DNA from 4 places in the Thioalkalivibrio sp. AKL10 genome. Region 3 is predicted to be linked to each of the others. Evidence: predicted binding sites of a transcription regulator. Region 3 holds the regulator's gene; each other region holds the start of a gene.
The links. Region 3 encodes FliA, which starts transcription of late flagellar genes. Its sites were predicted from a motif close to GCTAAAGTTNNNNNNNNNNCNGCCGATA; they were not measured.
Positions count from the first base shown of each region.

Region 1: G333_RS0106860 (methyl-accepting chemotaxis protein) is a predicted target of FliA. The motif match lies at 1,464-1,491, and genes of this name have one in related genera.
Region 2: G333_RS0110685 (methyl-accepting chemotaxis protein) is a predicted target of FliA. The motif match lies at 1,912-1,939, and genes of this name have one in related genera.
Region 4: G333_RS0108040 (flagellin) is a predicted target of FliA. The motif match lies at 1,303-1,330, and genes of this name have one in related genera.

Region 1 covers NZ_KB907143.1:225,505-229,131, reverse strand. Annotated here, with positions in the region: gene G333_RS0106860 (methyl-accepting chemotaxis protein) at 1-1,398, opposite strand, end outside; gene G333_RS0106855 (DASS family sodium-coupled anion symporter) at 1,560-3,068, opposite strand; gene G333_RS0106850 (superoxide dismutase) at 3,230-3,627, shown strand, end outside.
Region 2 covers NZ_KB907144.1:418,487-422,113, reverse strand. Annotated here, with positions in the region: gene G333_RS0110685 (methyl-accepting chemotaxis protein) at 217-1,851, opposite strand; gene G333_RS0110680 (hypothetical protein) at 2,116-2,748, opposite strand; gene G333_RS0110675 (alternative oxidase) at 2,818-3,447, opposite strand.
Region 3 covers NZ_KB907143.1:606,460-610,086, forward strand. Annotated here, with positions in the region: gene G333_RS0108665 (chemotaxis protein CheA) at 1-408, opposite strand, end outside; gene G333_RS0108670 (protein phosphatase CheZ) at 453-1,229, opposite strand; gene cheY (chemotaxis response regulator CheY) at 1,325-1,705, opposite strand; gene G333_RS0108680 (RNA polymerase sigma factor FliA) at 1,747-2,514, opposite strand; gene G333_RS0108685 (MinD/ParA family protein) at 2,511-3,335, opposite strand; gene flhF (flagellar biosynthesis protein FlhF) at 3,322-3,627, opposite strand, start outside.
Region 4 covers NZ_KB907143.1:468,024-471,650, forward strand. Annotated here, with positions in the region: gene G333_RS0108030 (hypothetical protein) at 1-191, opposite strand, end outside; gene G333_RS0108035 (nucleotidyltransferase domain-containing protein) at 188-487, opposite strand; gene G333_RS0108040 (flagellin) at 1,409-2,824, shown strand; gene G333_RS15330 (flagellar protein FlaG) at 2,899-3,324, shown strand.

The DNA of each region.
Region 1 (3,627 bases), 380 kb from region 3:
GATCTGCTCGGCATCCTGCGACAGGCGGGTGACCACCTCGGCCGCATTGTCGACCTGCCTGGACAGGCCGTTGATCGCGGTGATCGTCTTCTGCACCACCTGCTGACCGGCCACGGCGTCCTGGTCCGTAGCCTGGGCGGCCGCCGCCGCATCCGCGGCATTGCGGGCGACTTCCTGCACGGTGGCGGTCATCTCGTTCATCGCGGTGGCGACCTGGTCGGTCTCCGCCTTCTGGCGGCGCACCTGCTCGTTGGTCTCCTCGCTGGTCGCGGACAGCTCGTTGGACGCGGCAGCGACCTGATCGGAACCCGCCGCCACTTGCTGGATCAACACGCGAATCTTCTCGACAAAGCGGTTGAACACCACCGCCAGATCGCCCAGCTCGTTCCGGCCGGACACCTCCAGCTGGCGCGTCAGGTCACCCTCGCCACTGGCGATGTCGTCCAGACGCTCCACCGTCTGGCACAGCGGGCGCACGATACTGCGGGTCAGGAACCAGGCCAGCAGCGCGCCCAGAACCACCGCGATCACGCCGACCATGACCACCGTGCCGGTGGCGTTGCGGGTCATGGTCACGTAGGCGCTGCGGTCCACCATCAGTTCCAGCACACCCACCGCATCGCCGGAGAAATCGCGCACCGGCCGGGCGATCACCGCCATCGGCTCGCCCTGGTAGGTCACGTTGCGCACCAGGCGCTCGCCCTCGAGCACTTCGCGCATCTCGGCCGCATTGAAGGTCGCTTCGCCTTCGATGGTCCCGCCAAAGCGGTTGAACCGACCCTCATCGCGCAGGTAGAGCGCGACCGGTGCACCCAGCTCCTCGGTGAACTGCTCGAAGAAAGGGTCGCCGAAGGACAGCCCGAACTCCACCGAACCCACGTGCTCTCCGTTGTGAGCAATGGGGACCACGCCGCGGATACCCAGGCCGGCCACGCCCTCTTCCAGGCCCGAGATCGGGGCGCGGCGGTCGTTGGTGTCGACGACCGTCTGGCGAAAACCGGACAGGTCATCGCCATAACGATCCGGGCGATGCACGCGCAGGAAGGAGGTCGCCGGCGGCGTGTGGAACTGATACTGGCGCACGCCGTAATCGGCGTTCAGGGACTCGAAACTCGGCACCGTCAGTGCGGCCAACCGATCACGATCCCCATTGGCCATGGCCTCCTGCACATCCGGGATACGCGCCACGGTCTCCGCCATCGCGGTCGCGCGCGCCGACTCCTGGTCCAGCCGATCCAGCAACTGGCCAGCCAAGTCGTTCAGCTCCCGCTGCTCCGCCCTGTCCGCCATCGTACCCAGGGCATTCATCACCACGACCAGGGTCAGCACCACGGCCAGGACCACCACGCCGATGATGCCCACCATGAGCCGTACGCCAATTCGAATATTGTTGAACATGTCGGTGCGTCCTTCGGTCTGCCGGTCAGCGCCAGCTCGCAAAATAATGGGCCGTTCGTCCTCCCTAGCGGCGGCGAATCCTAGAACTTGAGCATGGAAGGCTTTTCATCCCCACAAGAACGTCGGGGACACGGCACTCACAGAACGAATCCGCGCCGCGGCTACACCAACAGGGCCTCGGCGAAGACGTAGACCGCCAGGCTGATCAGCACCAGCGCCACCACGGAAAGCAGAGCCCCTCCCCGCACCATGTCCAGCACCTGCAGGCGGTTGCTGGCGAACACGATGGCATTCGGCGGGGTCGCCACCGGCAGCATGAAGGCCACGGAAGCGGCAAAGGCGACGGGGAGTGCCAGCATCAGGACCGGCACGTCCATGCTCAGCGCAAACGCGGTGACCAGGGGTAGCAGCGTCGCGGCCGTGGCCGTATTGCTCGTTACGTGGCTCAGCGTCATGGTCAGCAACACCACCCCGGCCATGATCAGGATCAGCGGCCAGGTCTGCGCGATCACCAGGGCATCGGCCGCCAGCTCCGCCAGACCACTGGACTCGATGGCCGCCCCCAGGCTGAGGCCGCCTCCGACCAGCAGCAGCACGCCCCAGGGCAGTTCGCGGGTGTTGTCCCAGGCCAACAACCTGCGCTGCTCCATGGAACCCGAGGGGATCAGGAACAACAAGCCGGCGCCCAGGATCGCAATGCCGGCATCGGTCAGCGAGATGGGCAACCACCCCTCCAGCAGCGGTCGTGTCAGCCAGGCGAGCGCGACCAGCACGAACACCGCCGCCACGCGCTTCTCTGCGGTCGACCAACGCCCGACCGTGGCGCGCTGCTCGTCCAGCAGGGCGCGCAGGCCGTTCAGTTCGACCCGGTGCACCGGGAACACCCAGCGCGTCAGCAGCCACCACGCGAGGGCCAGGAGGATCGCCGCCAACGGCAGGCCCAGGGTCATCCATTCCAGAAACCCGATCTCCATCCCGTGGCGATCCCCGAGATAGGCCGCGGTCAGGGCGTTCGGCGGCGAGCCGATAATGGTCGCCATGCCCCCGATGTTTGCGGCAAAGGCGATCCCCAGCAACAACGCCAGGGCCGGGCGCCGCGACTCCGCACTCGCCCCCGGCCCCTGTGGCGATGCACCACGTTCAATCAGGCCCAGTACCGACAGGGCGATCGGCAGCATCAGCGCCGCGGTCGCGGTATTGCTGACCCACATGGACAACCCGGCCGTGGCCAGCATGAAGGCCCCGACCAGGGCGTGCAGACGATTCCCGGAACGGGCCACGATCGCGAGCGCCATGCGCCGGTGCAAATCCCAGCGTTGCACCGCCAAGGCGATCGCAAAGCCACCCATGAACAGGAAGATGATCGGGTTCGCGTAGGGCGCGGTCGCGTTCTCCATCGAGGTAATGTCGAGGACCGGGAGGATCGCGATCGGCAGCAGCGCCGTGACCGGCAGCGGCAACGCCTCGCTGATCCACCAGGTCGCCATGAACAGCGTCAGCCCCAGCACCCACCAAGCCGCCGGATCGAACCCCGTCGGCGCCGGCACCAGCAGGAACAGCACAAAGATCGCCGGGCCCAGCATCAGGCCGATCCGGGCGCGCCAGTCCACCGTCGAGCCCTTCGCCACCGCCGCTTCGCCTTCCTGCCCCGTCTCGTCGGTATCCGCCATGCGCCTCGTCTTGTGGGAAATCCGCCGGGGTGAAAACCAACCGGCATCATCGGGAATTGCATCGCCCGGGCAACGTGACTATCGTTAACCCGTTATGCGTCGCTCCCGGTTCGGGTGCGCCGCCGCCTCAGTTTCTCACGACACCGTACAAGGAGTCTTTCATGGCCTACGAACTGCCCGATCTGCCCTACGCCAAGAACGCGCTGGAGCCGCACATCTCCGCCGAGACGCTGGAATACCATCACGACAAGCACCACGCGACCTACGTGACCAAGCTGAACGGCCTGCTGCCGGGTTCCGAGTTCGAAAATGCCTCGCTGGAAGACATCATCAAGAAGGCCCCGGCCGGCGGCATCTTCAACAACGGCGCCCAGGTCTGGAACCACACCTTCTACTTCAACTGCATGGCCCCGAACGCCGGCGGCGAACCTTCCGGCAAGCTCGCGGACGCGATCAACAGCGCCTTCGGTTCGTTCGATGCCTTCAAGGAGAAGTTCAACGAATCCGCCGTCGGCAACTTCGGTTCCGGCTGGACCTGGCTGGTGCAGAACAGTGATGG
Region 2 (3,627 bases), on a different contig from region 3:
TGGAGGCATCGCGGGCAACGTAAATCTTAGAGTGCGTTCGGCGGCTGGAGTTCCCGGTGCCCCGTGACGAGCCCCCACTTTTCGCATCGCAAGCTCGGATCGCGCGGCTGCTCCTGACGGATCCGTTTTTTTCGGATGCTTTCGTGCAAAGCGGTAGCCGCCCGCCTGGCAAGCCGGAGCCGAAGCCGAGCTCACGGTGCCCTATAAGCGTGGGGGTCAGCCAATGCGGTAGGCGGAGGCCAGGTCGCGTACGCGCGAGGCGATGTCCGCGACCTCCTGGCTGGCGGTGGCCGTCTGGCGGGCCCCGTTGGCGGTATCGCCGGTGATGTCATTGATGGCGTAGATATTCCGGTTGATCTCTTCGGCCACCGCGTTCTGTTCTTCCGCCGCGCTGGCGATCTGTGTGGTCATGTCGCTGATTCGGCCGACCGCTTGGACGATGGATTCCAGCGCTTGCCCGGCGCGTTCGGCGTCGTTGCTGGTGGCCTCGGCCATTTCGCGGCCGCGGCCCATCGCGGTGACGGCGTTGCGGGTGCCCGCCTGCAGCGACTCGATCATCGCCTGGATATCCGCCGTGGAGTCCTGCGTGCGCGAGGCGAGGGTACGCACCTCGTCGGCGACCACGGCGAAGCCGCGTCCCTGTTCGCCGGCGCGGGCGGCCTCGATGGCCGCATTCAGGGCCAGGAGGTTGGTCTGCTCGGCAATGCCGCGAATGACGTCGAGCACCGAGCCAATCTGCTGCCCCTTCTCGTCCAGGTTGCGCACGGATTCCTCGATGGTCGCGACTTCGCCCGACAGGCGTCCGATGTCGCTGACCACCGTGCGCACCACTTCGCCACCCGCGCGGGATTCCTGATCGGCTTCCTGGCTGGAGGACGCGGCATCGGAGGCATTGCGCGCGACCTCCTGCACCGTCGCGGCCATCTCGTTCATCGCCGTCGAAACCTGCTCGGTCTGCGAGCGCTGCTGGTCGATGTTCCCGTTGGTCTGGGTACTGACGGCGGACAGCTGTTCCGCGGCAGAGGCCATCTGGTCCGTCAGCGTGCGCAACTCGCGGATCGAGTCCTGGAATTGGTCGAGCATGCTGTTCAGGGCGCCTGCAGTGGCGCCGATCTCGTCGTCGGAGCGAACGTCGACCCGGCGCGAGAGGTCATGGTGCTCGGCGATCTCCGTGAGTGTCTCGCGCATCCGCGAGATCGGGAGTGCCACCGAGCGATACGTCCACACCCCGGTGACCACGACGATGATCAAGACCACCAGCATCAGCGCGCCGCTGCGCACCAGAACCTGGGTGTAGAACGCCGATACCCGCTCGGCTTCGGTCCCGGCAACATCGATCTGCAGGTCGACCAGCTGGGTAATCTGGTCGCTGATCGGATCGATGGTGTCGTACAGGGGACCGTTGAAGGCGTCGAGCTCGCCCTGGACATCGCCGGACATCCCGCCAAGAGCCCCCTCCAGACGGTCCAGGTGGGCGTTGGCTGCGCGGAACAACCCGCGGGCACCATCGGCCAGTTCCTGCTCACGGGGCGTCAGGGTCGTGGCCAGGTAGGCGTCCCAGATCTCGGCGATCTCCTCTCGTGCCTCACGGACGTCGGCGAGTGCCTCTTCCGCCGTCATCCGTCCGGCGTCCGCCTTGTTGACCGCATCGATGACCAGCACCGCATAGTTGTCGGCGATGGTCTTCAGCTGCTGCAGGGGCACGACGCGGTCGTGATAGATGTTCTGCACGCCCTCTTCGATGTTGGCTGTGCCGCGGGCGGCCAAGGCCGCCAACAGCAGGAGCGCGGCCACGGGTACCACGATGGTGATGACCAGCTTGGATCGAACGGAGAGCGAGCGGAAATTCATGGGCGGTCCTTGTGTGGCCAGTATTGGGAGCAGCCCGCAACCTCGGGCCATGACCACAGTAAACGGCCTGGCCGGCCAAACCTTGAGGTGGATCACCCGTTGCGACGTCCGCTAGAGTCCGCTGCCAGCCGGTTCGAACGGGTGTCGGGCCTGCGCGGTTGGCGGCGTACTTGCCGGGGGTTCAGCGGCGTTTTCTGCGGGGCCGACTGACGAAGCAAAAGGCAAGGTTTGAACCCGAAGGTCGCGAAGGTCTCGCGTTCTACTTCATCTCGCGGACGGTCCGGACGACAGGGTCTCGCGGATGCGCCGCACGTCGCGCACATACTCCAGCATGGCCGTCATGGCATCGGCGAACAGGTAGGCCGCGAACAGGACCATCCCGCCCGCGAACAACCCGGCGAGGGGCCAGAGGATCGCCGTCAGGAGGGCCAGTCCCCAGCTCGCCGGTTCCACCAGCTCGGCTTCAAGGCCGAACGCGGCCACCGCGGTGCCCGCAAAGGGCTCCACCGCCGTCAGGGAGATGACCGACAACGCCAGCGCGAGCAGCACGAAGGCAATCGCCAGCAGCTCGCCGACCAGCCGTGTGCAGACGACAACGCAGGTGATGGCGGGATAGTCCCGCGTCGCCAGCGTGCCCAGTGCGCGGGCCCTTCGCCACAGGAGCACGACCCAGGCCAGCACTGCAACGGCAAAGAGGGCCTGCAGCAACACCAGGGATGCGACCGGCCAGGGCACCTGCGGCGTTTCCTGTGCCAGCGTCCAGAGCGTCACCGATGTCAGTAGCCCGCCCAGGCCCGTCAGGACCGCGATACCGCGCAGTCCCCATCCTGCCAGCCGCTGCAGGGGGAGTGCGCCCTCGGTCCCGCCGGTTGTCTCGTCGTTCACGGCCGTCTCCATGTCGTTCGCATACGGCCACACGATAGTGCCCGAAAACCGGCCCCGTCAGGTCGCGGGAGAGCGCCCGGGTCAGTCCTTCTTGCCGAGCAGGTCGGCGAAGCCGTGGTTGACGTCCCGGTGGCCTGCCTCGTCGGCGCGTACCGCGCGGATGACGTCGGACAGGCGGGCATCTTCCGGAAGGTTCCAGTACTGGATCGCGCGTGCCGGCGCGGCGACGTTATCGAGCCCGCCGGACTCCACTTCCTCCAGGTACTCGGTGTAGCTGACGACCGCTTCCTCTTCGAAGTAGCCTACGATCCGGTGCGCCGTACGCGACGAGAGGATGTAGATCATAAAGAACAACGTGTAGAAGAAGCCCTGCGCCAGGATGATCAGGAAGCGCTCCAGCCAGTTGGGCGAGGTGATCTCGATGAAGGTGAGCAGGTGCATGCGCTCGTTCTCGGCCTCGTCCATCAGCGTGCGGATCCAGCCGTGGTCATCCTCCATGCGCCGCAGCGAGCGCAGGTGCTGCAGCGTGGCGCCCACCATGCCGGGGACGCCCGCAACCGTCTCCAGGACCACGGCGCGGTGTCCGTAGCGCCGGGCAAAGAAGGTGTCGGCGAAGAATCGCATCAGCGAGGTAAAGCCCCGTGCGACGCGGTCGGAGAAATCACGGGGTTCGTGGTGGCGGCTCAGGTCGATATCGTGGTCGTTCGGCATGCTGCCCCTAACGCTGATCAGTGCGCCGTTTCAGGCGGCAGGTATCCATGGAGCATAGAACCCGCCGTCTGAAATGTCGTGGGGCCGCTTCACAGAGCGTGAAACCTCAGGCATGACAGAAGCCCGGACCGGGTTTCTGATGTCCAATGTCGAGGTTGTGGATCGGGCGGTGCAATCGGG
Region 3 (3,627 bases):
GGTATCTCCGGCCACGTCTTCGTTTTTTGCCATGCGCCGCAGGTCCTCGACCACTGCGGCATCGGCGGGGGTCGGGTCCACGCCGGAGCGCAGATCCCCGAACATGACGTTCAGGGAGTCCAGCACGCGGAGCATGGTGTCCATCAGATGGCTATCGGCCCGGCGTTCGCCGTTGCGCAGCAGATTGAAGACGTCCTCGGCGTGATGACACACCGTCACCAGCGGATCCAGGCTCAAGAACCCGGCGCCCCCCTTGATGGTGTGGAAGCTTCGAAAGACCGCATTCAACAGATCCCGATCGTCCGGATTCTGTTCCAGGTCGATGAGTTGCTCGTTGAGCCCCTCCAGCAGTTCCCCGGCCTCGATCAGGAAGTCCTGAAGGATTTCGTCATTGGGGTCGATGGCCATTCAGTCTCTCCGGTCCCGTGGCGCCAGTCGTATGGGGGGCACTGCTAGAAGCCCAGGCTTGATAGCAGATCGTCCACCTCGTCCTGTCCTTGAACGACATCTGCGCTGGAATCTTGAGTCTTGGGCACACTGGGGCCGTGGCCCTTGCGGTCCGCCTCGCGGTCTTCTTCGCCACGCTCCAGGGACGCTTCGGCCGCTTCGACCTGCTCCATGCGCCCGCTGGAGAGCCGAATCAGGGTAACGAGGTTCTCTTCGAGGTCGGTCACCAGCTGGATCACGCGGCGAATCACCTGGCCGGTAATGTCCTGATAACTTTGTGCCATCAACACCTCGGAGAGCAGCCGCCGCAATTCCTCGGCGTCCTCGCCCGCCTGCCCGAAGAAGCTGTCCAGCTCACGCGCGAAATCGCGGAATTCGTCCACCGAGAGCTGCCGGTTGCGAAAGCGCGTCCATTTGGCGGTCAAGTCGGCCGCCTGCTGGCTGAACGACTCGGCGATCGGCAGGCTCGATTCGATGGCGCCCATCGTGGCGTGCGCGGCCTGCTCGGTCATGGTGACCACGTAGTTCAGGCGTTCCTTCGCATCCGGGATCTCCGCCTGGGTCAGCTCTACCAGGCGCGAGTCGCCACGGAAGCTTTGCAAGGCCTCGTGAAGGTCGCGCGTCAGCTTGCCCAGTTCGTCGAAGAGCTCGCGGTCGTAAGGACGCGCTAGATCCTGCACCAGCGCGCGTGCCGCCGCGTCGTCGCCCGCCTCGAGCGTCTGCACCAGTTGCCGGGCCAGCTCGAGCTGGCCGTCGCGTGGGGGGTGTTCCTGTTCAGTCATGAGGAGCCTCTTGCTGGTACGGCGCCGAAGGAGCCGGGTCACGTCCACCCGCGCAAGCGAGACGGACGTCGTCCGTATTCATCACTGAGCGATGCTTAGCCCTGTGCTTCAATACGTTCGAAGATCTTGTCGATCTTTTCCTTCAGCGTTTCGGCGGTAAACGGCTTGACCACGTAACCGTTCACACCTGCCTCCGCAGCCTCCACGATCTGGTCGCGCTTGGCCTCGGCCGTCACCATCAGCACCGGCATCGACTTCAGGTTGGCATCCGCCCGGACGGCCTTCAGCAGGTCGATGCCCGGCATATTGGGCATGTTCCAGTCGGTAATCAGGAAGTCGAAATCACCATTTTGCAGCATCGGCAGCGCGGTGCTGCCGTCGTCGGCTTCCTGCGTATTATTGAAGCCAAGATCGCGCAAGAGGTTCTTGATAATGCGCCGCATCGTGGAAAAATCGTCCACGATGAGAATTTTCATTCCCTTGTCCACACGTCACTCCGGGATTCGTAAGGTGAGTTTTAGAATAACTGCAAAGCCGTGCCGTCTTCGAGCCACGACCCCATGCGCGCGCGCAGCCGGATGACCGCCTGGCTGCGAATCTGGCTCACGCGCGACTCGGTCACGCCCAGAACAGCCCCGATCTCGCGCAGATTCAGTTCTTCGGTGTAATACAGCGACAGCACCAGGCGTTCGCGTTCAGGCAGATCCCCAAGGGCCTCGGCCAACTCCTCGCGAAACTCGCCAGCCTCAAGGCTACGCGACGGAGAGACTTCCTGCCCCTCGATCACACGATCGGCCCCGTCATCCCCGCCACCCAGATCGTCCAGCGCAAACAGATGGGCCCCGGCATGGTCCTTGAGCATGTCGTAATAGTCATCGATCGCCACGTCCAGCTCGGCCGCCACTTCGCTCCCACGCGCCGCACGCCCCTCACGGGCCTCGACACTCTGGATCGCGGCGGCAATACGCCGGCTGTTGCGGTGCACCGAACGCGGCGTCCAGTCACTGCGACGCAATTCGTCGATCATCGCACCGCGGATGCGGATTCCGGCGTAGGTGGCAAAGGTCGCCCCCTGCCCGCCCTCGAACTGCCGCGCCGCCTCCAGAAGGCCGATCATGCCGGCCTGGATCAGATCATCGACCTGGACCGAGGCCGGCAGACGGGCCATCAGGTGGTGCGCGATGCGATGCACCAGTTCAACGTGATCGGCAATCAACTTCTCGTGTCCACCGGTCGCGGTGGACGTCGCCTGGTAGCCGGAAAGTCGATTACGCGTCGTCATCATGCACTCTGCAGCATTCGTTCCACGAAGAACCCGACGCCCCCGTGGTCACCCCCACCAACCGGCCAGCGGTCCACCGTGCGTGCCAGTTCGGCAAACGCCTTGCCGGCCGGACTGCCGGGATACTGCTGAACCACCGGTGCCCTTTTCTGCACGGACTTGCGCAGATGTTCGTCCATCGGGATATAGCCGGCCAGATCCAGGACCACCTCCGGCAGGTAATTGCCACAGACGGTATTGAGTTTCTGCATCAGCCGCTCCGCACCCTCGCGTCCGCTGACCATGTTGGTGACCATGCGGAAACGCCGCAGCCCGTGGTCACGATGCAGCACCTTGATCAGGGCATAGGCATCGGTAATCGAAGCCGGCTCGTCGCAGACCACCACAAGGGTCTCCTGTACCGCCCGGCAGAACGAAGTCACCGACTCCTGCAGGCCTGCAGCAGTGTCCACGATCAGGACATCCAGCGGCTTGCGGTAGGCGCTGAAGGCATGGATCAGCCCCGCGTGCTCGGCCGGCGTAAGATTCGCCATCGCCGCGATACCGGAGGCCGACGGGACCACCTTCACCCCGTCCGGCCCCTGAACCAGGACATCGTCCAGGCTGTCCACGGCGCCGGTCACCAGGTCGTGCAGGGTGCGCTCCGGGCGCATCCCGAGCAACAGGTCCACGTTGGCCAGGCCCAGATCCGCATCGAACAGCATCACCTCGCGGCCCAACCGGGCCAGGCCGACCGCCAGATTGACCGACACGTTGGTCTTGCCCACGCCGCCCTTGCCCGAGGCGACCGCAATGACCTTCAACGGCTTGTTAGTGCGTGGCATAACGCCCCTTTCCAACCGGCTGAATCAGTTCCAGTGTGGCCGGCTCGGCCCCCTGCGCCGGGCGCAGCGGCGAGCGCGAGCGTCGCGGCGCTTCCATTTCGGCCAGCCGTTCGGCGGCCCAGGTCTCGCGGGCATTGCCACCCGCCTGCGCACCCTCGGCATCGTCGTCCAGTGCCAGGCGGGTCAGATACCCCGTATCGACCCGGTGAAAATCCTCGGCGATGCGCTGGCCATCGCTTACAAACCCAAGCCCCAGGTGCTGGTCCAGCAGGACCGACAGGACCTCGCCCAG
Region 4 (3,627 bases), 140 kb from region 3:
CCGAACTTCGCGCCGAAGGACTCCAGGCGATCGACCCCGGTGTCCGTGGCAAGGATGCCCTGAACGCGTTCGGGACCGACTGTGCAATCGCCTTCCAGCAGGCGTTCGCGTACGGCGAGCAGGTGCTCATCCTCACGATCAACCAGATCAATGAGCCGTGCGAGTCGTTGCTGTGGCGTCGTAGCGGTCACAGGGCCACCCCCGTCCGGTCGGCATGCGTATCGATGGGGCGGTGCGGAGTGCCGCGTGGATGCACGACGATATCCACACGGCGTTCGCCCAGTCGGCGTTGCAGTGCCACGTACAGGCGCAGTTCCTGGTCCAGCAGTTCATCCGGTGTGCCGTCCGCCTCGATGTAGAGGTCGATGTCGCCGCCACGCGCGGCATCGTCCACGCGCGAGCCGAACAGCTTCACGCGAGCATCCGGCCCGAATGCACGGGCCACTTCCTCGCGGATGATCGTCTGTTGTTCGTCCGTCAGGCGCATCGCTCAAGTATATCAAGCCCCTGCCGACATGCCCTCCACGTCATCCCGGAAACCGCGCAGCGGTTATCCGGGATCTCCGCCGTTGGAGGTGGCACAGACGTCGGGGTGTTCGCGCATGAGGAGATCCCGGCTCTCCGCTGCGCTGCGGCCGGGATGACGTGTAGGGGGCCTTGCGGTCGGGATGACGGCGAGGAAGGGTGCCGACGGGATAATGGCGTGGATATGGCCTGGATAGATGCAAGCACGTTTGGAATGGCCACCCATCCGTCGGATTGCCCACCCACCCCCGTCATCCCGGAAACCGCGGAGCGGTTATCCGGGATCTCCGCCGTTGGAGCCGGCACAAGCGTCCGGGTGTTCGCACGTGGGGAGATCCCGGCTCTCCGCTCCGCTACGGCCGGGATGACATGTAGGGGGCATTGCGGTCGGGATGACGGCGAGGAAGGGTGCCGACGGGATAATGGCGTGGATATGGCCTGGATAGATGCAGGCACGTTTGGAATGGCCACCCATCCGTCGGATTGCCCACCCAGCCCCCGTCATCCCGGAAACCGCGCAGCGGTTATCCGGGATCTCCGCCGCTGAATGTGGCGCAGACGTCGGGGTGTTCGCGCGTGGGGAGATCCCGGCTCTTCGCTTCGCTACGGCCGGGATGACGGACAGGGGGCTGCGGCCGGGATGACCGAGAAGGCCATGGTGGTCGGAGTGCGGTCCGGATAATGGCTGGGCATTGGTGCGGGGCGTTACGGTTTCGCGGCCGGAGGAACTAGGGGCGGCAAGGAATTGCCGCCGGACGAAAAAAATTTCGATGAAGGGCTAAAGGTTCCTGGGTGAGGGTCGTTAAGGCTTCTGAGAGCGGGGATCAACCCGTTCACCAGAACCGCCCGAGGCGGTGACGAACGACTCTACAGGAGAGCGATCATGTCCCAAGTAATTAACACCAACGTTCTTTCCCTGAACGCGCAGCGCAACCTGAACAACTCCCAGGGTGCGCTGGCTCAGAGCCTGGAGCGTCTGTCCTCGGGCCTGCGTATCAACAGCGCCAAGGACGACGCGGCCGGTCTGGCCATTTCCGAGCGTTTCACTTCCCAGATCCGCGGCCTGAATCAGGCGGCGCGTAATGCGAATGACGGGATTTCGTTTGCACAGTCCGCCGAAGGGGCGCTGGGTACCGTGAGTGACGCGATGCAGCGTATTCGTGAACTGGCGGTTCAGGCGGCGAACGACACGAACTCCAGTTCCGACCGTGAGGCGCTGAACAACGAGGTGAACCAGCTCGTTGAAGAGATCAACCGGGTAGCCAATTCCACCGAGTTCAACGGTGAAAACATCCTGAATGGTGCACTCGAAAACCTGGTGTTCCAGGTAGGCGCGAACCAGAACCAGACGATCTCGGTGGATGGCGTTGATGCCCGAGGTTCTGAACTTGGGGCAGACGTGATGGATGGCGTCGCGATTGATGCCGCGGCGCTGTCGAACGGCTCTGACTTCTCCGAGCTCTCGGATGACCTGACCATCAACGGTGAAAGTGTCAGTCTTGATGGCGTTTCGAGCTTTGACGACATCGTTGCAGCCATTAATGCCATGTCGGATGACACTGGCGTTAGCGCTGAGCGGAGTAGTGGTCCGGTTGTGACGGAAGCGCTTAGCTTTACCGGGCCTGATGGTACTGCGGGTACCAATGACGCAACGATCGAAATTAACGGTACCGAGATTGTCATTGCTGCAGACTCGGATATCGATGATGCAGTCGCCGCGATCAACGCTCAATCGAGCGAGACTGGCGTGACGGCTGAGAACGTCGACAATGAACTGGTCTTTACTTCCGACTCGGACTTCACCATCGAGGTGACCGATATTGGTGGTGATAACACCAGTCTGGCGATTGGTGAGCTTGACACTAATGACGACACCGCCGAATTTGTTCAGGGCATCGACTTGCAAGCCGCTATCGGTACCGGGATTGAAGTGGGCGGCGACGCTGCGGGCGAACTGGGGTTTGACAATGACAATGCAGATACCCGGACGCTGAATGATGTGAGCGTTGCGACTCGCGAGGACGCCACGGAGACGATTGGTACGGTCGATCTGGCGTTGCAGCAGGTTTCGACGCTGCGTTCCGAATTGGGTGCGGTGCAGGTGCGCTTCGAGAACACCATCGCCAACCTGGAGATCTCCTCCGAGAACCTGTCGGCTGCCCGTTCCCGCATCATGGATGCGGACTTCGCGTCCGAGACGGCCGAGCTGACCCGTGCCCAGGTGCTGCAGCAGGCGGGTACCTCGGTGCTGTCGCAGGCCAATGCGGTTCCGCAGAACGTGCTGGCCCTGCTGCAGTAAGCTCGATCACTCGGGCTTCTGGTTGAGGGAGGGTGGCGCGAGCGCCATCCTCTCCTTCTGAAGAGGACAGCGATATGAGTGATGGAATCGGCAATATCACATCACCGCTGGTGGCAGTGAACCCGCGCGGGGGCGAGGGGGCCAAGGCTCCTGGTTCCGGCGCGGGTCTTGTTCGTGGCGAAGGGCGGCCGGAGGCCGTGGTTCGTGCGGACAATAATACGGAATCAACGGCTCGTGGTTCCACCGGACCGGCGATTGAGGCCATGGATATGGACGAGGTCAATCAGGTGGTCGAGTCGATCAATTCCTACCTGCAATCCACCAAGCGGGCGCTGGAGTTCAGCGTGGACGACAGCAGCGGCCGCACGGTGATTACCGTGATGGACGGCGAACGCGAAGAGGTGATCCGCCAGATCCCGCCGGAGGCCGTGCTGGCCCTGGTGGAACAGTTCCAGACCGAGCAGGAGCTCGGCGGTACGGGGCTGGCGGACAAGGCCTGACGGCTTCGTAGACCTGTAAGCGTGATGTTCAAGTTAAGCCGGGCCCGGCAGCGGGTCCGGCTTTTTTCGTTGTGTCAGCATCAGCCAGCCGCAGATCCACGGCCCGCTCGCCCCTTTCCTGTCATCCGTGCCGCGGCCCCTTGGCGTGATCCCGGCCGCAGCGAAACGAAGAGCCGGGATCTCGGACGCCGGGACGCCCCGACGTCGGTGCCACCTCTAACGACGGAGATCCCGGATAACCGCTGCGCGGTTTCCGGGATGACGCCGGTTGGATGGTAAGCCCGAAGGTTCGTGTATACGGGC